4 regions of the Streptomyces changanensis genome follow, and region 2 is predicted to be linked to each of the others. Evidence: riboswitches for the same ligand, from Rfam matches in the RefSeq annotation. Region 2 holds a riboswitch; each other region holds the start of a gene.
The links. Region 2 has a riboswitch for cobalamin ahead of NRO40_RS27520 (ABC transporter substrate-binding protein). Riboswitches for the same ligand answer to the same signal wherever they lie in the genome.

Region 1 (5,166 bases), 2.8 Mb from region 2:
CGGCTCGTCGAGGGAGGCGGCGAGGCGGACGGCGTCGTCGAGCAGCCCGATGGTGTGCGGGAACGCGTCGCGGAAGAAGCCCGAGATGCGCAGCGTCACGTCGATGCGGGGGCGGCCCAGCTCGGCGGTCGGGATGGCCTCCAGGCCGGTGACGCGGCGGGACGCGTCGTCCCAGACGGGCCGGATGCCGAGCAGGGCGAGCGCCTCGGCGACGTCGTCGCCCGCGGTGCGCATCGCGCTGGTGCCCCACAGGGACAGGCCGACGGAGGTGGGCCAGTCGCCGTTGTCGGCGCGGTACCGCTCCAGGAGGGAGTCGGCGAGCGCCTGACCCGTCTCCCACGCGAGGCGGGAGGGGACGGCCTTGGGGTCGACGGAGTAGAAGTTCCGGCCGGTCGGCAGGACGTTGACCAGGCCGCGGAGGGGGGAGCCGGACGGTCCGGCGGGGACGAACCCGCCGTTCAGGGCGTGGACGGCGTGGTCCAGCTCGTCGGTGGTGGCGGCGAGGCGCGGCACGACCTGGCGGGCGGCGAAGTCGAGGATGTCGGCGACGGCCCGGTCGTGGCCCTCGGCCACGGAGGCGACGGCGGCCGGGTCCCAGTCGGCGGCCTCCATCGCCTCGACCAGGGCGCGGGCCTTGGCCTCCGCCTCGTCGGCGGCTGTGCGGGTCGCGGCGGACTCGTCCAGGCCGAGCGCCTCGCGCAGGCCGGGCAGGGACTGCGTACCGCCCCAGATCTGGCGGGCGCGGAGGATCGACAGGACGAGGTTGACGCGCTCCGGGCCGGTCGGGGCGCCGCCGAGGACGTGCAGGCCGTCGCGGATCTGGGCGTCCTTGACCTCACAGAGCCAGCCGTCGACGTGGAGGAGGAAGTCGTCGAAGCCGTCGTCGTCCGGCCGGTCCTCCAGGCCCAGGTCGTGGTCGAGCTTCGCGGCCTGGATCAGCGTCCAGATCTGCGCGCGGATCGCCGGCAGCTTGGAGGGGTCCATGGAGGAGATCTGCGCGTACTCGTCGAGCAGCTGCTCCAGGCGCGTGATGTCGCCGTACGACTCGGCGCGCGCCATCGGCGGGACGAGGTGGTCGACGAGCGTGGCGTGGACGCGGCGCTTGGCCTGGGTGCCCTCGCCCGGGTCGTTGACGAGGAACGGGTAGATCAGCGGGACGTCGCCGAGGGCCGCGTCGGGGCCGCAGGCGGCGGACAGGCCGGCGTTCTTGCCCGGCAGCCACTCCAGGTTGCCGTGCTTGCCGAGGTGGACCATGGCGTCGGCGCCGAAGCCACCGTCGGCCTGGGGGGTGCCGATCCAGCGGTAGGCGGCCAGGTAGTGGTGCGAGGGCGGCAGGTCGGGGTCGTGGTAGATCGCGATCGGGTTCTCGCCGAAGCCGCGCGGCGGCTGGATGAGGATCAGCAGGTTCCCGCGCCGGAGGGCGGCGAGGACGATGTCGCCGTCGGCGTTGCGGGAGCGGTCGAGGAACATCTCGCCGGGCGGCGGGCCCCAGTGCTGCTCGACCTGCGCGCGCAGCTCCTCGGGGAGTGTGCCGTACCAGCGCTTGTAGTCGGCGGCCGGGATGCGGACCGGGTTCCTGGCCAGCTGCTCCTCGGTCAGCCACTCCTGGTCGTGGCCGCCGGCCTCGATGAGGGCGTAGATCAGCTCGTCGCCGTCACCGGAGGCGAGGCCCGGGACGTCCTCGTCGCCGAAGTCGTACCCCTCCTCCCGCAGCCGGCGCAGCAGCGCGACGGCGGAGGCGGGGGTGTCGAGGCCCACGGCGTTGCCGATGCGGGAGTGCTTGGTCGGGTACGCGGAGAGGACCAGCGCGAGGCGCTTCTCGGCGTTCGGGATGTGGCGGAGGCGCGCGTGGCGCACGGCGATCCCGGCGACGCGCGCGGCGCGCTCGGCGTCGGCGACGTACGCGGGCAGGCCGTCGGCGTCGATCTCCTTGAACGAGAACGGCACGGTGATGAGCCGGCCGTCGAACTCCGGCACCGCGACCTGGCTGGCGGCGTCGAGCGGCGAGAGGCCCTCGTCGTTCTCCTCCCAGGCGGCGCGCGAACCGGTCAGGCACAGGGCCTGGAGGATCGGCACGTCGAGGGCGGCGAGCGCGCCCGCGTCCCACGACTCGTCGTCGCCGCCCGCCTGTGCCTCGGCCGGCTTGGTGCCGCCGGCGGCGAGGACGGTGGTGACGACCGCGTCGGCCGTCCGCAGGCTCTCCAGGAGCTCCGGCTCGGGCGCGCGCAGGGACGCCACGTACAGCGGGAGGGCCTGGCCGCCCGCGTCCTCGATGGCGTCGCAGAGGGCGCCGACGAAGGCGGTGTTCCCGCTCATGTGGTGGGCGCGGTAGTACAGCACGGCGACCGTGGGGCCGGTGGTGCTCCGCGCGGTGCGCTCCAGCGGGCCCCAGGTGGGGGCGGCGGCCGGGGGCTCGAAGCCGTGGCCGGTGAGCAGGACGGTGTCGGAGAGGAAGCGGGCGAGCTGTTCGAGGTTGTCCGGGCCGCCGTGGGCGAGGTAGGCGTGCGCCTCGGCCGCGATGCCGATCGGGACGGTGGAGGTCTCCATCAGCTGGGCGTCGGGGGCCTGTTCGCCGGTGAGGACGACGAGCGGCTTGCCGGACTCGCGGAGGGTCTGCAGGCCCTCCTCCCAGGCGCGGATGCCGCCGAGGAGGCGCACGACGACGAGGTCGGCGCCGTCGAGGAGGCCGGGCAGGTCGTCGACGGGGAGGCGGGCGGGGTTGGCGAACCGGTACTCGACCGGGCCACCGGCCGCGCGGGCGCTCAGGAGGTCGGTGTCGGAGTGCGACAGCAGCAGGATCACGGCGTGCCGGGCCTTCCTCGGGGTGTCCTCGCCCCGGGTGGTCGTGGGTGGCGGGAGTTCCTGACTCGCGGAGCCCCTCGGGGCCCCGCTCACAGTGGCGGGACCGCGCCGGATTCGCACCGGGCTTCCTCCCTAGGGTCCTGGGACCCTGTGCCGTCTGCATAGTAGAGGCTGCGCGTATGCTCGCCGCCATGCCGCCCAGCTCATCAAAGCCCCGGAACGGGGGCGAAACCCACATACCGGAACGCGTCCGCGACCGCGGCGACGCGTGCCCCGGCGCGCTGCGGCTGCACCGCGCGGACGACGGCGGACTGGCCCGGCTGCGGCTCCCCGTCGGCGTCCTGACGAGTCATCAGATCACGGCCCTGGCCGACGCCGCCGACCGGTTGGGCGACGGCCACCTCGGCGTCACCTCGCGCGGCAACCTCGATCTGCGCGGACTGCCCGACGACTGCGGACTGGCCCTGGCGGAGCTGTTGGACGCTGCCGGGCTGCTGCCGTCCGCGGCGCACGAGCGGATCCGCAACATGGTCGTCTCGCCGCTCGCCGGGCTCGACGGGCGGGGGCACGCGGACGCGCAGGCGTGGGCCCGCGAGCTGGACGCGCTGCTGTGCGCCGAGGCGTGGACCACGGCCCTCTCGGGGCGCTTCCTGTTCGCCGTGGACGACGGGCGCGGTGACGTGGCGGGGCTGGGCGCCGATGTGACGTTGCTCGCAGAGCCGGACGGCCGCGCTGTACTGCGTGTCGGGGACGCGGGCGGGGCGGCTGCGGTCGGCGGGGCGGTCGGGGGCGGCGGGACGGCTGAGGGCGGCGGCGGGACGGCTGCGGCTGGCGGGGCGACGGCGGGCGGCGCGGTCGGCGGGACGTGGCGGGTGGCGGGCGCGGACGCCCCTCGGGCGGCGCTTGCCGTGGCGCGGGCGTTCCTCGCCGTCGCCCGGGAGGCCGGTACGGGTGCCTGGCGGGTGGCCGAACTGCCCGCGGACTGCGGCCTCGGCACCGCCGTGACCCGGCACCTGGCGGACGCGGGCGTGGTGGCGTGGCCGGAGGCGGCGTGGCCGGCGCCGGGGACGGCGACTGGGGCGACTGGGGCGATTGCGGGCACGGGTACGGGTACGGCTACGGACGCGGCGCCCGAGCCGGGGGTCGTCGGGGAGGGCGGAGCCGTGTCGGTCGTGGCGCCGCTGGGGCGGGTCACCACCGCGCAGTTCCGCGCCCTGGACCCGGGTCCGGCCGGCGAGGTGCGGGTCACGCCGTGGCGCGGCTTCGTCGTCACCGGGCTGCCCGGGCGGGCGGCGGCCGTGGAGCGCCTCGCGGCGCTGGAGGCGGCGGGGTACCTCGTGCGGGCCGGTTCGCCCTGGCTGTCGGTCAGCGCCTGCACCGGGCGGCCCGGTTGCGGCAAGGCCCTGGCCGACGTACGGGCCGACGCGCGGCCCCTGGAACACGGGCTGCCGGTCCACTGGTCCGGCTGCGCCCGGCGCTGCGGGCATCCGCAGGGCGACTGGGTGGACGCGCTGGCCACCAGTGACGGTACGTACGAGATCACCGTACGGACCGCCCCGGGCACCCGGCCACCAGCCCCGGCCGCAAGCCCCACAGACACCACCCACAACACCTGACCCACCAGGCAACCCAGGCACCACACGCACAACGCACACGCACAGGCACAGGCACAGGCACAGAGATGAGCGGGAGCACAGTGTTCGACTACGAGAAGGACGGCGCGGAGATCTACCGCCAGTCCTTTGCCACGATCCGCGCCGAGGCGGATCTCGCGGGGCTGCCCGCCGACGTCAGCCAGGTCGCCGTGCGGATGATCCACGCCTGCGGCATGGTCGACCTCGTCCGCGACCTGGCCTACACGCCCGAGGTCGTCTCCCGCGCCCGCGCCGCGCTGCGCGCCGGCGCGCCGATCCTGTGCGACGCGCAGATGGTCGCCAGCGGCGTCACCCGCAAGCGGCTTCCCGCCGCCAACGACGTCGTCTGCACCCTCTCCGACCCGTCCGTGCCGGACCTGGCCGCGAAGCTGGGCACGACCCGCAGCGCGGCCGCGCTGGAGCTGTGGCGCGACCGCCTGGACGGCGCGGTCGTCGCCATCGGCAACGCGCCGACCGCCCTGTTCCGCCTCCTGGAGATGATCCGCGAGGGCGCGCCCCGCCCGGCCGCCGTGCTCGGCATCCCCGTCGGCTTCATCGGCGCGGCCGAGTCGAAGGACGCGCTGGCGGCGTCGGACCTGGACCACATCGTCGTACGGGGCCGGCGCGGCGGCAGCGCCATGACCGCCGCGGCGGTCAACGCGATCGCGAGTGAGGTCGAATGAGCGGCAAGCTGTACGGCGTCGGGCTCGGCCCGGGCGACCCGTCGCTG
Region 2 (5,166 bases):
ACGCGTACGTCGCCGACACGGCGCGCGTGGCGGCCGCGCTGGGCGTGCCGGACCCGCCGCGGAGTCGGGCGGCGCTGGCCGAGCGGATGGCCGCGTACCGGCCGGAGCTGACCGCTTCGGAGGAGGCGCGGGAGGCGGCCCGGTTCCTGCTCCTGCACCCGCCGCTGCCGTGGGCCGCCCGGGCGCCGTACGCGCTGCTGGCGGTGAACGCCGTGTCGCTCCTGCCGCCATGGGCGCGCGCACCGCTCGGCCTGCCGTCCCTGCCGCTGCTGGAGCGGACCGCCGTGCGCGCCTCGGGCCGGGCCGTGGTCGGGACGATCCGCTGGGCGCTGCCCCCGCGTCCACCCGCCGCCGACGTCGCCTGACCCACCGCTCGTGACCTGCGGCTCCGCGACCGGCGCTTTCCGAGCGGCGCCCTCCTGACCGGCGCGCGCTTCCCGACCGGTGCCCTCCTGGCCGGCGCGCGCTTCCCGACCGGTGCCTCTGACCGGCGGCTCGTGATCGACCGCCCATGAACGGCGGCTCGCGACCGGTGGCTCGCGACCGGTGGGCCGCTCAGCGGCCGCGCGTGAGGGTGCCGAGGACGCGGACGTGGGGGCGGTCGCCGTCCGCCGGGACGGTGATCTCGGCGCGCACCCCGTAGACGTCGGCGACGAGCGCCTCGGTCAGCACCTCGGCGGGCGTGCCGGCGGCCACGACCCGGCCGTGGGCGAGGACGGCGACCCGGTCGCAGTACATCGCCGCGAGGTTGAGGTCGTGCAGGGCGACGACGCTGGTGACGGGCAGTGCGGCGACGAGGTCCAGCAGGTCGAGCTGGTGCTGGATGTCGAGGTGGTTGGTCGGCTCGTCGAGGAGGAGCTCCCTCGGTTCCTGCGCGAGGGCCCGGGCGATCTGGACGCGCTGCCTCTCCCCGCCGGACAGGGTGTGCCACGACTGGTGCGCCCGGTCGGTGAGGCCGGTGCGTTCCAGAGCCGTCCGCACGGCCTCCTCGTCGGCGGGCACGGGCGGCGTCCAGGCGCGGCGGTGCGGGATGCGGCCGAGGCGGACGACGTCCGCGACGGTCAGCTCGACGAGGGTGTCCGACTGCTGCTCCACGACGGCGACGCGCCGGGCGACGTCCCTGCGGCGCAGGGCGGGCAGCGGCAGCCCGTCGAGGGTGACGACGCCCGAGGCGGGTGCGAGGACCCCGGCGAGCAGCCGCAGCAGCGTGGACTTGCCGGAGCCGTTGGGCCCGAGGAGCCCGGTGACGCCGCCGGGCTCGGGGCCGAGGCTGACGCCGTCGAGGATCAGCCGGCCCCCGGCGGTGCGGGTGACGCGGTCGGCGGCGAGGGTCACCGGGCGGCCCTCCGGGTCCGGTACAGCACGAGGACGAAGGCCGGTACGCCCAGCAGGGACGTCATGACGCCCACCGGCACCTCCTGGGGTTCGAGGACGGTGCGGGCGAGGGTGTCGATCCACACCAGGAAGACGGCCCCGCCCAGGGCGGTGGCGGGCAGCAGCCGGGCGTGCCCGGGGCCGACGAGGGCGCGGGCGGCGTGGGGCAGCACCAGGCCGACGAAGCCGATGGCGCCGGCCGAGCTGACCAGGGCGGCGGTGAGGAGCGCGGTGGCGCACAGCAGGACGAGGCGGGTGCGGCCGACGTGCACGCCGAGGGACGCCGCGGCGTCCTGCCCGAAGGCGAACGCGTCGAGGGTCCTGCCGTGGGCCAGACAGACGGCGAGGCACACGGCGAGGACGGCCGCGCACAGCCACACGTCGTCCCAGCCGGCGCCGCCGAGCGAGCCGAGCAGCCAGAACAGCACGCCGCGGGTGGTCTCGGCGTCGGCGGAGGTGACGACGACGAAGGAGGTCAGCGCGGAGAAGAGCTGCATCGCGGCGACACCGGAGAGGACGACCCGGTCGGTGGTGCCGCCCAGGACATGGCTCAGCAGCAACATCAGGGCGAAGGAGCAGACCGCGCCGGCGAAGGCACCCGCGGAGAGCGACAGCGCGCCGCCGCCCGCGCCGAGGACCACGACGAGCACGGCGCCGGTGGAGGCGCCGGAGGAGACGCCGAGGACGAAGGGGTCGGCGAGCGGGTTGCGCAGCAGCGACTGCATGACGGCGCCGCACACGGCGAGCCCGGCCCCGCACACCGCGGCCAGCAGGGTGCGGGGCAGCCGCAGGTTCCACACGATGCCGTCGCGGATCGGGGACAGCCCGGAGGGGGCGCCGCCGAGGTGCGAGGCGACGACGGACCACACGTCGGCGACGCCGAGGTCGGCGGGGCCGACGGTGATGGTGAGGGCGACGGAGACGGCGAGCACCGCGAACCCCGCCGCCGAGCGCAGCAGGGCGGCGGTCACCGGGACAGCCCGAACCTGCGGATCGCGGCGGCGACCTGCTCGATCCCCTCCACGGTGCGGATCGTCGGGTTCATGGCCTGGCCGCTGAGCAGCACGTACCGCTTGTGCCTGACGGCGTCCATGTTCCTGGTGACCGGGTTCGACTCCAGGAACGCGATCTTCTTGGTGGCGCTCTCCGCGGTCTGCGACCGGCGGGTGAGGTCGCCGATGACGAGCACGTCGGGGTCGCGATCGGCCACGGTCTCCCAACTGACCTGCGGCCACTCCTCCGTGGTGTCGTCGAGGACGTTCCTCGCGCCGAGCGTGCGGGTGATGACGCCGGGCGCACCGCAACAGCCAGCCATGTACGGGGACTCGGCGTTGGCGAACCAGTACATGAGGGTGACGTCCGACGCGTCGAGGCCCTTCTTCGCCGCGGCGGTGCGGGCGTCGAGCCGCTCGACGAGCTCCTCGCCGCGTTCCTCGACGCCGAAGACGCGGGCGAGGTCGCGCACCTCCCGGTGGATCGTCTCCATGGTGAGCGGAGCGGTGCGCACGCCGTCACCGCCGCCGGTGTTGTCCTTGCCCGCGCAGTCCGACGGGGAGAGGTACGTCGGCACGCCCAGCTTCTCGAACTGGTCGCGGGTGGCGACGCCACCATTGCCGAGGGTGGAGGCGAAGGAGGCGGCGACGAAGTCCGGTTCGGTGTCGAGGACCCGCTCGAACGAGGGGTTGTTCTCCGCCAGCCGCCGGACGCGGGCGTTCTCCTTCTCCAGCCCCTTCATCACCGGGTCGGTCCAGGTGGCGGTGCCGGCCATGCGGTCGGCGAGGCCGAGGGAGAGCAGCGTCTCCGTGGTGCCCTGGTTCAGGGACACGGCCCGGCGGGGACCGTCGCCGCGGACCTCCACCTCGCGCCCGCAGTTGTCGAGGGTGCGGGCCGCGCCGGAGGCGGACGCGGACGGGCCGGAGGCACCACCGGCGCATCCGGTGAGCAACAGGGCGCCGCAGAGCAGGGCGGCGGGCAGGCGGTGCTGGCGTGGCGGCAGGGGCACGGGGCGTCCTCGGTTCGTGGCCCATGCGCGGGGCCGTCCGTAACGGGCGCCAGCAGGTCTTCGGACTCGGGATCGACCGGACGCGGCGCCTTCCCGGGCCGGTCAGTGCCCAGTGGCTCGTGCTGCCGCGCCCGTCACCCTCACCGCTGCGCGTCAGTTCCGGATTCGCACCGGATTCCCTGACCCAGGTACCGCGGGTACTGAGTTCGACTGGCCACGGCAAGGTAACACGGTGGTCGCAGGCCGCAACCGGCCGGGCGGGCCCGCGGCCGGGCGGGGTGTCGACGGGCGTCGGTCGGCGTGCGTCGGCGTGCGTCGGCGGGACCCGGTGGGAGGCGGGCGCCGGCGGCCGGCGTCGGCGGGGGCGGGCGGGCCCCCGCGGGCGCCGGCGGGCGGGCGTGGGCGGGATCGGCGATCCGGGCGCGGCGGGCGTTGGCGGGCGGGGGCTCAGCGAGCCGGACACCGGCAGGCAGGTGTCAGCGGGTCGGATGCCTACGGCAGGTGTCAGCGGGTCGGATGCCTACGGCAGGTGTCAGCGGGCCGCGCGCCGGCGGGCGGGATCAGCCGGCGGACCGGGCGTAGTCGCCGAAGCCCGTCCAGTCCAGGGCGACGCAGGGCTCGTCCCCCAGCACCCAGGCGTCGTGGCCGGGCTCGACGGTGAAGAAGTCGCCGGGCCCCACCTCGGCGCTCTCACCGCCGCCGTCCATGACGATCCGCATCCGGCCGCTGACCACGTAGCCGGTGTGCGCCGCCTGGCAGCTGTCGGTACCGGCGAGCGGCCTGACGTGCTCGGTCCACCGCCAGCCGGGTTCGAAGACGGCACGCCCGACGGGACCCTGCCCCGTCGTGATCAGGTCCAGCCTGCCCTTGCCGTCCTCGAAGGGACGGGTCTCGTCGGCGGCGTCGAAGTTCCTGCAGACGATGGCTGTCATGGTGCGCCTCCCCGGGAGAGGGTCGGTCCCCGAGTCCTCCTCCAGGCTACGCCGCGCCGGTGCGTCAGGGGTGCTCCAGGTAGCGGGCGAGTGTGCCGCGGCTGCGGCGGAGGGCGTCGATGCGTGCGTCCGCGGCCGCCAGCTCGCCGTGCAGGACGTCCCGGATCTCGGCGCACCAGTCGAAGCCCAGGCCCGGCCCCTCACCCCGGGCGCAGGGCAGGACCGTGCGGATCACGTCCGTGGAGAGCCCGGCGGCGAGCAGCGCGCGCACCTGCCGGACGGTGGGCACGGCGCCCTCGTCGTAGTCGCGGTACCCGTTGCCGCGCCGGACCGAGGTGAGCAGCCCCTGCGCCTCGTAGTAGCGCAGCAGCCGCGTGGCGACGCCGGTACGCCGGGACAACTCCCCGATCAGCATGGCCCCCTGCCTTCCCCGCCTTGACCTTCGCACCAGTGTGAAGCCCTAACGTCGGTTCGGGGCGCGGGAATTCCACCGCCGGTCCCGCGCCCGCGCCACCTCCACCGCCACCGGCCCCTCTCCCCCACCTCACACCCCTCACGCACCAGGAGTGATCCATGACGTCCACGACCTCGTTCGCCGTGCACCGCGACGGCCGGGCCTCGACCGCAGCGGAGCTGGCGCCGCTCGCCTTCGCCGGGTACGCCCACTTCACCGCCGCCCAAGTGCGCGGCGGTCGGATCCGCGGCCTCGACCTCCATCTGGAACGGCTGCGGTCGGCTTCCCTTGAGCTGTTCGGCCGGGCGCTGCCCGACGCGACGGTCCGGTCCCACCTGCGGACCGCCCTGGAGGCGGGGCCCGCGGACGTCTCGCTGACCGCCACGGTCCACTCCCCGGCGGGC
Region 3 (5,166 bases), 1.8 Mb from region 2:
AAGAAGTTCGTCAGCTCCTGGACGCCCTGGAGCTCCATGAACGCGAACGGGTTCTCCGAGCCGTACACCGGGGCGAAGCCCAGGCGGGTGAGGCGCTGGTCGGCGACGCACTCCAGGTACTGGCGCATCGACTCGGTGTTCATGCCCGGCAGGCCCTCGCCGCACAGGTCGCGGCCGAACTGCAGCTCCGCCTCCACGGCCTCCTTCAGCATGTCCGTGACCTGCTGCCGCAGCGCGTCGTCGAAGAGCTCCGGCTCCTCCTTGCGGACGGTGTCGACGACCTCGAACGCGAAGTTCATGTGCATCGTCTCGTCACGGAAGACCCAGTTGGTGCCGGTCGCCAGCCCGTGCAGCAGACCCCGCGAGCGGAACCAGTAGACGTACGCGAAGGCGCCGTAGAAGAACAGGCCCTCGATGCACGCGGCGAAGCAGATCAGGTTCAGCAGGAAGCGGCGCCGGTCGGCCCGCGTCTCCAGCCGCTCGATCTTCTCGACCGAGTCCATCCACTTGAAGCAGAACTGCGCCTTCTCGCGGATGGAGGGGATGTTCTCCACGGCGTCGAACGCGGCCGCGCGGTCCGCCGGATCGGGGAGGTAGGTGTCGAGCAGCGTCAGGTAGAACTGGACGTGCACGGCCTCCTCGAACAGCTGCCGCGAGAGGTAGAGGCGCGCCTCGGGGGAGTTGATGTGCTTGTAGAGCGTCAGGACCAGGTTGTTCGCCACGATCGAGTCGCCGGTCGCGAAGAAGGCGACCAGACGGCCGATCATGTGCTGCTCACCGGGAGTGAGCTTGGCGAGGTCGGCGACGTCCGAGTGGAGGTCGACCTCCTCGACGGTCCAGGTGTTCTTGATGGCGTCCCGGTAACGCTCGTAGAAGTCCGGGTAGCGCATGGGGCGCAGGGTGAGTTCGAAGCCCGGGTCGAGCAGGTTCTTCTCGGTGTGGGGGGACATCACTGACAGGCCTCGCAGGACTCGGGGTTCTCCAGGGAGCAGGCGACGGCGTCGGGCTCGGACACCTGCTGGGCGGGTACGGGGGCGGCGGCGGACGCCTGGGCGGCGCGGGCGATCCGGGTCGCCGGGCGGGAGCGCAGGTAGTACGTCGTCTTCAGCCCCTGCTTCCAGGCGTACGCGTACATCGACGACAGCTTGCCGATGGTCGGCGTCTCCAGGAACAGGTTCAACGACTGCGACTGGTCCAGGAACGGCGTGCGGGCGGCGGCCATGTCGATCAGGCCGCGCTGCGGGATCTCCCACGCCGTGCGGTACAGGGCCCGCACGTCGGCCGGGACCCAGGTGAAGCCCTGCACGGAGCCGCTGGACTCGCGCAGCGCCTCACGGGTCTGCGCGTCCCACACGCCGAGCTTCTTCAACTCGTCCACCAGGTAGGAGTTGACCTGGAGGAACTCGCCGGACAGCGTCTCGCGCTTGAAGAGGTTGGAGACCTGCGGCTCGATGCACTCGTAGACCCCGGCGATGGAGGCGATCGTCGCCGTCGGCGCGATGGCGAGCAGCAGCGAGTTGCGCATGCCGACCTCGGCGACGCGGGCGCGCAGCGCCTCCCACCGCTCGGGCCAGGCCAGTTCGACGTCGTAGTGGTCGGGGTGGAGCACGCCGCGCGCGGTCCGCGTCTTCTCCCACGCGGGCAGCGGGCCGTGGCGCTCGGCCAGGTCGGCGGATGCCTCGTACGCGGCGAGCATGATCCGCTCGGCGATCCGCGTCGACAGGGCGAGCGCCTCGGGGGAGTCGAACGGCAGCCGCAGCCGGAAGAAGACGTCCTGGAGGCCCATCGCGCCCAGGCCCACCGGGCGCCAGCGGGCGTTGGAGCGGCCCGCCTGCTCGGTCGGGTAGAAGTTGATGTCGACGACCCGGTCGAGGAAGGTGACGGCCGTGCGGACGGTCTCGTCCAGCCGCTCCCAGTCGATGGAGTCACCGGTCACGAACGCGCCGAGGTTGACGGAGCCCAGGTTGCAGACCGCGGTCTCGCCGTCGTCCGTGACCTCCAGGATCTCCGTGCAGAGGTTGGAGGAGTGGACCGTGTGGCCCGGCTCGGCGGTCTGGTTGGCGGTGCGGTTGGCGGCGTCCTTGAACGTCATCCAGCCGTTGCCGGTCTGCGCGAGCGTCCGCATCATCCGGCCGTACAGGTCGCGGGCCGGCATCGTCCGGCGGGCCAGGCCCTTGGCCTCGGCGGCGCGGTAGGCGGCGTCGAACTCCTCGCCCCACAGGTCGACCAGCTCGGGGACGTCCGACGGCGAGAAGAGCGACCAGTCGGCGTCGGCGTTGACGCGGCGCATGAACTCGTCGGGGATCCAGTGCGCCAGGTTGAGGTTGTGCGTGCGCCGGGCGTCCTCGCCCGTGTTGTCGCGCAGCTCCAGGAACTCCTCGATGTCCGCGTGCCAGGTCTCCAGGTAGACGGCGGCCGCGCCCTTGCGCCGCCCGCCCTGGTTGACGGCGGCGACGGACGCGTCCAGCGTCTTCAGGAACGGCACGATGCCGTTGGAGTGGCCGTTGGTGCCGCGGATCAGCGAACCGCGGGCGCGGATCCGCGAGTACGACAGACCGATGCCGCCCGCGTGCTTCGAGAGCCGGGCCACCTGGTGGTAGCGGTCGTAGATGGAGTCCAGCTCGTCCTGCGGGGAGTCCAGCAGGTAGCAGGAGGACATCTGGGGGTGCCGGGTGCCCGAGTTGAACAGGGTCGGCGAGGACGGCAGGTAGTCGAGGCGGCTCATCAGCCGGTACAGCGCCTCGACCTCGTCCAGGGCGCCCGCCGAACGGTCGGCGGCCAGGCCGCAGGCGACCCGCAGCAGGAAGTGCTGCGGGGTCTCGACCACCTTGCGGGTGAGCGGGTGGCGCAGCAGGTAGCGCGAGTACAGGGTGCGCAGGCCGAAGTAGCCGAACCGGTCGTCGGCCGCGGGGTCGATCACGGCGTCCAGCCGGTCGGCGTGGCCCGCCACGAGCTCGGCGGTGCGGTCGGCGATGAGCCCCTCGCGGTGGCCGACGGCGACGGAGGCCGAGAAGCACACCGCGCCCTGGCCCGCCGCCTCGTCGGCGATGGTCCGGGTCAGGAGCCGCGCGGCGAGCTTCGAGTACGCGGGGTCCTCGGCGATCAGTCCGGCCGCCGCCTCGGTGGCGAGCTCCCGCAGTTCGGCCTCGTCCGACCCGGCGTGCCGGCCGCGCAGGGCGGCGGCGGCGACCCGGCCGGGGTCGGCGTCGGGGAGGTCCGCGGTGAGGTCGGTCAGGGTCCGCAGCAGCGCGGTCCCGGGCGCGTCGACTTCGGTGGCTGAAGCCGGATCCGCTGGCGCGATGGTCACGTGGGGGCTCTCCCTCGCTCGGCTCGGGGTCCCGCGGGCGGGGGCGGGGGAGCGGGGCGCGCCTCACCCCGGGCACGGGGGCGTGCGTGACCGCGTCCACCGGCCCACTCCGCGAGGCCCGGACGTCTGGGCACCCGGGCCGGACGGTCCGGGCGCGCTGCCGGCAGGTCGTCGGACTCGCGGGTACGCGAAGGGCACACCGGTACACCGTTGCGGGACAGTTCCGGACTCTCACCGGATTCCCCTGCTGCGACAGCGAGGACGAGCATACATGTGGGGGGCACCCCTCACGGCACACCCCACATGTTGTGTCAGAGTGTCGGCGCGTACGCGAACAGTGGCAGCCCGGGGAGGGGTTCCGGCCCCGGCGGAGGGGTCCGCGCGGGGCTGCCACGGGGCTCTCGCGGGACCGGCGCGTGGCCCCTCGGGGAGGGCCGGCGCGGGCGGACACGGGGGCCGTCACGGGCCGCCGCGGGGCTCCCGCGAGCCCGCGGGGGCGGCGCGGCCGGGGTGGTGGGGCGGGGTCAGCCGCTCACGCCCACGCCGTTGTCGGGCGCCCCGTCACCCACGGGAGGCAGGTCCCCGCGCTCCACGGGCGCGCCGCCGGTGCCGCCGGGGCCGCCGCTGCCGGCCGTGCCGCTTGTGCCGCTCGTGCCGCTCGTGCCGCTCGTGCCGCCGGGACCGCCGTTGCCGCTCGTGCCGCCCGAGCCACCCGACCCGGGCGGGCGTTCGGGCAGTACCTCTGCCAACTCCTCGTCGGAGGCGCGGTGCGCCCGCTCGGCGGCGGCACGCAGGGTGGCGCGGTCCACGGCGGCGCGGTCGGCGCTCACGCGGATGCGCAGCCCGCCCTCGACGCGCAGGTACTCGTGTGCCGTGTCCCCGGAGCGGTACCACAGCGCCCCGTCCGCTGCGCACGGCCCGCCACCGGCCGCGCCCGTGCCGGTCGACGGGGCGGGTGGGGCCGACGGGACGGCGGCGCAGCCCACGTCCTCGAGGCGGCCCCGCTCGACGCCGAGGGTGAGCGTGCCGCCGCCCTTCGAGACGTACGACGCGGAGAAGCCGTCGTCGCCGAGGACGCCCACCGACTGCTCGGCGAGGTCGAAGCCGTCGGCCTCGGTCACGTACACGTGTTCCGCCCTGGTCTGCAGGGCGGCGGCGCGGGCCTCCAACTCCGCCCGGTCCGGGGCGCCGGAGCCGGCCACCTGCGTGCCGCAGCCGACGAGGAGCAGCAGCGGCGACGCCAGGGCGGCCAGGAGCGCCGGGGTGCGCCGGGGGCGCGGGGGGAGCGGTGCGGGCACCGGGCGTCGTGTCATGCGCACATCCTCGCCTACCGGCCCGGTACCGGACGAGGGCCCCCGTCGGCCCGGTACGCGCACGAGGGCCCCCGCCGCCCTGCCGGGACGGTGCGGGGGCCCTCGCCGCGGGGCGGTCCGGGGTTCAGTGCCCGGTGCCGACCTTGGGCATCGTCCGGCGGACGCCCGTGTCGCCCACGTCGGCGGTGTAGTCGCCGGCGGTCGTCTCGTCGACGCCCTCCGGCGCCCGCACCGCCCGCAGCGCGAACGTGAGGACCACCGTGACCAGGAGGTTCAGCACGAAGGCGGTGAGGCCGATGTACCCGATCTCCCCGATGCCGGGGATCTCCGCCGACGAGCCGCCGAAGTGCTTCTGCGTGGGGCCGGCGACGTTGTACGCGGTCCAGGTGCCGTACACCATGCCGACCGCCCAGCCACCGAGCAGCGCCCAGCGGTGGAACCACCGGGTGAACAGGCCGCCGACCAGCGCGGGGAAGGTCTGGAGGATCCAGATGCCGCCGAGGAGCTGGAAGTTGATGGCGACCGTCTTGTCCATCGTGAGGACGA
Region 4 (5,166 bases), 5.9 Mb from region 2:
GCGCGGTGCTGGAGGCGGCCACGGTCTTCCCGCGCGACCGCCGCCCCCTGGACGTCCGGGCCAGCACCCTCTTGGACCCGGTGGTGCTGGAGTACGCGCGGCACGAGTGGCAGAACTACTGAGGGCCGCGTCCTCCTCTCGGTACTGTGCGGGTACGTCTCGTGAGGAGTAGCCGTGAGGATGCTGATCAACGTGCCCGAGACCGTCGTCGCCGACGCCCTGCGGGGCTTCGCGGCGGCGCATCCGGAACTCACCGTCGACGTCGAGAACAGGGTGGTGGTCCGCCGGGACGCGCCGGTCGCCGGGAAGGTCGCCCTGGTGTCGGGCGGCGGGTCGGGGCACGAACCGCTGCACGCCGGGTTCGTCGGCCCGGGGATGCTCTCCGCGGCGTGCCCGGGCGAGGTGTTCACGTCGCCGGTGCCCGACCAGATGGTCCGGGCCGCGGCCGCGGTGGACAGCGGCGCCGGCGTGCTGTTCGTGGTGAAGAACTACACGGGTGACGTGCTGAACTTCGACATGGCGGCGGAGCTCGCCGAGGACGAGGGCGTGCAGGTCGCCCGGGTTCTCGTCGACGACGACGTGGCCGTCTCCGACAGCCTGTACACGGCCGGGCGGCGCGGTACGGGGGCGACCCTGTTCGTGGAGAAGATCGCCGGCGCCGCCGCCGAGGAGGGCGCGCCGCTGGAGCGGGTCGAGTCGATCGCGCGCCGGGTGAACGCCGCGTCCCGCAGCTTCGGGGTGGCGCTGAGCGCGTGCAGCACGCCCGCGAAGGGCGGCCCCACCTTCGACCTGCCGCCCGGCGAGCTGGAGCTGGGCGTCGGCATCCACGGCGAACCGGGGCGCGAGCGGCGCCCGATGATGACGTCGCGGGAGATCGCCGACGTGGCGGTGGACGTCGTGCTGGACGACCTGCGGCCCTCGGGTCCGGTGCTGTTGCTGGTCAACGGCATGGGCGGGACGCCGCTGCTGGAGCTGTACGGGTTCGGCGCCGAGGTGCACCGGGTGCTGGGCGAGCGCGGGGTGCCGGTGGCCCGCACGCTCGTCGGCAGCTACGTGACGTCGTTGGACATGGCCGGTGCCTCGGTGACGCTGTGCCGGGCGGACGAGGAGCTGCTGCGGCTGTGGGACGCGCCGGTGCGGACACCGGCGCTGCGGTGGGGGTGGTGAGCGCGGTGCTGGACTCCGGGACGTTCCTGCGGTGGATGGCCGCGATGGCGGCGGCCGTGGACCGGGACGCCGACCTCCTCACGGAGCTGGACTCCGCGATCGGCGACGCCGACCACGGGGCCAACCTGCGGCGCGGCTTCACGGCGGTGGCGGCCGCGCTGGAGGAGGAGCCGCCGCGGGCGCCCGGCGCGGTCCTGGTGCTGGCCGGCCGGCGGCTGATCTCCACGGTGGGCGGGGCGTCGGGGCCGCTGTACGGCACGCTGCTGCGGAGCGCCGGCAAGGCCCTGGGCGACGAGCCCGAGGTGGCGCCCGCGCGACTGGCGGAGGCGCTGGACGCCGGTGTCGCGGCGGTGGCCCGGCTCGGCGGGGCGCGGGCCGGGGACAAGACGATGCTGGACGCGCTGCAGCCGGCCGTGGCCGCGCTCGGCCAGGACCGGCCGGACGCCGTCGCGGCGGCCGCGCGGGCCGCCGCGGAGGGCGCGGCGGCGACCGGGCCGATGCGCGCCCGCAAGGGACGGGCCAGTTACCTCGGCGAGCGGTCGGTGGGACACCGGGACCCGGGCGCCACGTCGGCCGCGCTGCTCTTCGCGGCACTCGCCGACGCCACGGGGGAGGCGGCGTGAGCGGGGCGGGGGCGCCCGTGGGTGTCGTGCTCGTCTCGCACAGCGCCCCGGTCGCGGAGGCCGTAGCCGCGCTCGCCCGGGGACTGGCCGGGGGCGCCGGCGGGGTACCGGTGGCGGCGGCCGGCGGCGGGCCGGACGGCGGGCTCGGTACGAGCGCCGAGCTGGTCGCGCGGGCGGCCGCGGAGGTCGACGGCGGCGCCGGCGTCGCGGTCCTGGTGGACCTGGGCAGCGCCGTCCTGACGGTGAAGGCGCTGCTGGAGGAGGAGGGGGAACTGCCGGCGGGGACGAGGCTGGTGGACGCGCCGTTCGTGGAGGGCGCGGTGGCGGCCGTCGTCACCGCGGCGGCGGGCGGCGACCTCGACGCGGTGGAGACGGCGGCCTCGGAGGCGTACGGCTACCGCAAGCGGTAGGGCGTGGCGGGTGCCCGCGAGCGCCTGCCCGTGCGGCGAGGCCCCCCGTGCGCGCGGTTGTGATGTACCTGGTCAACGCACTAGTGTCGCAGGGCCTTGGTGTACGGGAAGCCGGTGTGGAACCGGCGCGGCCCTCGCCACTGTGATCGGGAAGTCCGGCCCCACCCCCCGCGCAAGCGGGGAAGCCACTGGACCGCCGCGGGAGACCGCGGCGTCCGGGAAGGCGGGGTCGAGGCGGTAGTACCCGTCAGCCAGGAGACCGGCCAGGGCGCGTTGTCCATCCACGAGGTGCTGGAGAGGGTCTCCCCCACATGCATATAGCCGAAGGGTTCCTACCCCGGGAACACGCGGTCGCCTGGACACTGGCGGCCGCTCCGTTCGTCGTCCACGGCGTCCGGGCGCTGACCCGGGAGGTCAGGGCCAACCCCGAGTCGACGCTGCTGCTCGGCGCCTCCGGGGCGTTCACGTTCGTCCTGTCCGCGTTGAAGATCCCGTCGGTGACGGGCAGCTGCAGCCACCCCACCGGTACCGGGCTCGGCGCCATCCTGTTCCGGCCGCCCATCATGGCCGTGCTCGGCACGATCACCCTGCTGTTCCAGGCGCTGCTGCTGGCGCACGGCGGTCTGACGACGCTCGGCGCGAACGCCTTCTCGATGGCGGTCGTGGGACCGTGGGCCGGGTACGGGCTGTACCGGCTGCTGCGCCGCACGGGAGCGCCCCTGATGGTGGCCGTCTTCTTCGGCGCGTTCGCGGCGGACCTGTCCACGTACTGCGTGACGAGCGTGCAGCTGGCGCTCGCGTTCCCCGACCCGGGCAGCGGCTTCACGGGCGCGCTCGCCAAGTTCGGCGGGATCTTCGCGGTGACGCAGCTCCCCCTGGCGGTGAGCGAGGGCCTGCTGACGGTGCTGGTGATGCGGCTGCTGCGGCAGTCGAGCGGGGGCGAGCTGGCCCGGCTCGGCGTGCTCCCGGCGTCGGGCGCGGCGAAGGAGGCGGCGGTCCGATGAGCCGGAACGCGAGGATCAACACCCTGCTGCTGCTCGTCGTGGTGGCGCTGGCGGTGCTGCCGCTGGCGCTCGGCCTGGGCGATCACAAAGAGGAGCCGTTCACGGGCGCGGACGCGCAGGCGGAGGTGGCGATCACCGAGAACGCCCCCGACTACGAGCCGTGGTTCAGCCCGCTGTACGAGCCGCCGTCGGGTGAGGTGGAGTCGGCGCTGTTCTCCCTGCAGGCCGCGCTGGGCGCCGGAGTGCTGGCGTACTACTTCGGGCTGCGCCGCGGGCGCCGCCAGGGTGAGGAGCGGGCCGGGGCCGGCGGGGCGGCCGAGCCGCCCGCGGCGTCCGGGGAGTAGCGGGGGTGCTGCCCATCGACGTGGCGGCGCACGGCAGCCGCTGGCGCCGCCGCCACCCGGGCGAGAAGGCCGTGCTCGGTCTCGGCCTGACGGTCTGTGCGGTGTCCCTGCCGCCGTGGCCGGGCGCGGCACTGGTGGCGGTGGTCGCCGTCGTGGTGCTGCTGGGGCCGGCCGGGGTGGCTCCGCGGCAGCTGTGGCGGGCGTGGCGGGTGCCGCTCGGCTTCTGCGTCACGGGCGCGGTGCCGCTGCTGTTCCAAGTGGGCGGCCCGGCGGGCTGGGTGGCGCCCGCGCCCGGTGGGGCCGTGCAGGCCGGGGAGTTGCTGCTGCGGTCGTCGGCGGCGTCGCTGGGGGTGCTGCTCTTCGCCTTCACGACGCCCGTGTCGGACGTGCTGCCCCGGCTGGTGCGGGCGGGCGTGCCCGCGCCGGTGGTGGACGTGGCGCTGGTGATGTACCGCATCGGCTTCCTGCTGCTGGACGCGGTGGCGCGGATCCGGCAGGCGCAGGCCGCGCGGCTGGGGACGACCAGCCGGGCCGCGGCGTGGCGCTCGGCGGCCGGGCTCGGGGCCACCGCGTTCGTCCGCGCCTTCGACCGGGCGACACGGCTGCAGAGCGGTCTCGCCGGCCGCGGTTACGACGGGACGCTGCGGGTGCTGGTGCCCGCGGCGCGACTGGACCGCCGCTTCCTGGCGGCGACGGCGGTGTTGCTGGCGGCGCTGGTCGCGGCCGCCCTCGGACTCGAACGGGTGGTGTGATGACCGGGTCGCCGGTGGTGGAGCTGGTGGGGGCGGGGTTCGCCTACGAGGGCGGACCCGCCGTGCTGAGCGGGGTCGACTTCGCCGTGCCGGAGGGGCGGTCCCTGGCGGTCCTGGGCCGCAACGGCGGCGGCAAGACGACGCTGCTGCGGCTGCTGAGCGGCGGTCTGCGGTGCGCGAGCGGGCGGCTGCGCCTGGCCGGCGAGGACGTGACGTACGACCGCAGAGGCCTGACCCGGCTGCGGACGGCGGTGCAGCTGGTGGTGCAGGACCCGGACGACCAGCTCTTCGCCGCGTCGGTCGGGCAGGACGTGTCGTTCGGCCCGATGAACCTGGGCCTGCCGGAGGAGGAGGTCCGCGCCCGGGTCCGCGAGGCGCTGGAGGCCCTGGACATCGTGGCGCTGGAGGACCGGCCGACGCACCTGCTGTCGTACGGGCAGCGGAAGCGCGCGGCGATCGCGGGGGCCGTCGCGATGCGGCCCCGGGTCCTCATCCTCGACGAGCCGACGGCCGGGCTCGACCCGCACGGGCAGGAGCGGCTGCTGGCGGTGCTGGAGGGGTTGCGGGTGTCGGGGACGACCGTGGTGATGGCCACGCACGACGTGGACCTGGCGCTGCGGTGGGCGGACGACGCGGCGGTGCTCACACCGGACGGGGTGCGCACGGGCCCGGTGGAGGAGCTGCTGGCGGACGGGGAACTGCTGGACGCGGCACGGCTGCGGCGGCCGTGGGCGATGGCGGTGGCGCGGCTGCTGCGGGCGCACGGGTTGCCGGACCCGGGGGCCGGGACCCCGCCGGGCGGCGGGAAGGCGACGCCGTGGGGGACGGTGCCGTGCACGCCGGAGGGGCTGGACGCCTGGGGGGCG

Region 1: linked by a shared signal. The riboswitch ahead of cobN (cobaltochelatase subunit CobN) and the one ahead of NRO40_RS27520 (ABC transporter substrate-binding protein) in region 2 are both predicted to bind cobalamin.
Region 3: linked by a shared signal. The riboswitch ahead of NRO40_RS20040 (ribonucleoside-diphosphate reductase subunit alpha) and the one ahead of NRO40_RS27520 (ABC transporter substrate-binding protein) in region 2 are both predicted to bind cobalamin.
Region 4: linked by a shared signal. The riboswitch ahead of NRO40_RS01710 (energy-coupling factor ABC transporter permease) and the one ahead of NRO40_RS27520 (ABC transporter substrate-binding protein) in region 2 are both predicted to bind cobalamin.

Annotation. Positions count from the first base shown of each region.
Region 1 is NZ_CP102332.1:3,507,523-3,512,688, reverse strand. Features, by position in the region: gene cobN (cobaltochelatase subunit CobN) at 1-2,802, opposite strand, end outside; cobalamin riboswitch at 2,839-2,971, opposite strand; gene NRO40_RS15555 (cobalamin biosynthesis protein CobG) at 2,982-4,418, shown strand; gene NRO40_RS15550 (precorrin-8X methylmutase) at 4,484-5,119, shown strand; gene NRO40_RS15545 (precorrin-2 C(20)-methyltransferase) at 5,116-5,166, shown strand, end outside.
Region 2 is NZ_CP102332.1:6,282,463-6,287,628, reverse strand. Features, by position in the region: gene NRO40_RS27535 (oxygenase MpaB family protein) at 1-365, shown strand, start outside; gene NRO40_RS27530 (ABC transporter ATP-binding protein) at 556-1,335, opposite strand; gene NRO40_RS27525 (FecCD family ABC transporter permease) at 1,332-2,345, opposite strand; gene NRO40_RS27520 (ABC transporter substrate-binding protein) at 2,342-3,370, opposite strand; cobalamin riboswitch at 3,411-3,606, opposite strand; gene NRO40_RS27515 (cupin domain-containing protein) at 3,937-4,308, opposite strand; gene NRO40_RS27510 (MerR family transcriptional regulator) at 4,373-4,723, opposite strand; gene NRO40_RS27505 (aminotransferase class IV family protein) at 4,882-5,166, shown strand, end outside.
Region 3 is NZ_CP102332.1:4,480,547-4,485,712, forward strand. Features, by position in the region: gene NRO40_RS20035 (ribonucleotide-diphosphate reductase subunit beta) at 1-950, opposite strand, end outside; gene NRO40_RS20040 (ribonucleoside-diphosphate reductase subunit alpha) at 950-3,307, opposite strand; cobalamin riboswitch at 3,453-3,580, opposite strand; gene NRO40_RS20045 (hypothetical protein) at 3,832-4,620, opposite strand; gene mctP (monocarboxylate uptake permease MctP) at 4,745-5,166, opposite strand, start outside.
Region 4 is NZ_CP102332.1:396,756-401,921, forward strand. Features, by position in the region: gene NRO40_RS01690 (polyamine aminopropyltransferase) at 1-122, shown strand, start outside; gene dhaK (dihydroxyacetone kinase subunit DhaK) at 175-1,167, shown strand; gene dhaL (dihydroxyacetone kinase subunit DhaL) at 1,173-1,790, shown strand; gene NRO40_RS01705 (PTS-dependent dihydroxyacetone kinase phosphotransferase subunit DhaM) at 1,787-2,200, shown strand; cobalamin riboswitch at 2,281-2,482, shown strand; gene NRO40_RS01710 (energy-coupling factor ABC transporter permease) at 2,512-3,204, shown strand; gene NRO40_RS01715 (energy-coupling factor ABC transporter substrate-binding protein) at 3,201-3,548, shown strand; gene cbiQ (cobalt ECF transporter T component CbiQ) at 3,554-4,300, shown strand; gene NRO40_RS01725 (energy-coupling factor ABC transporter ATP-binding protein) at 4,300-5,166, shown strand, end outside.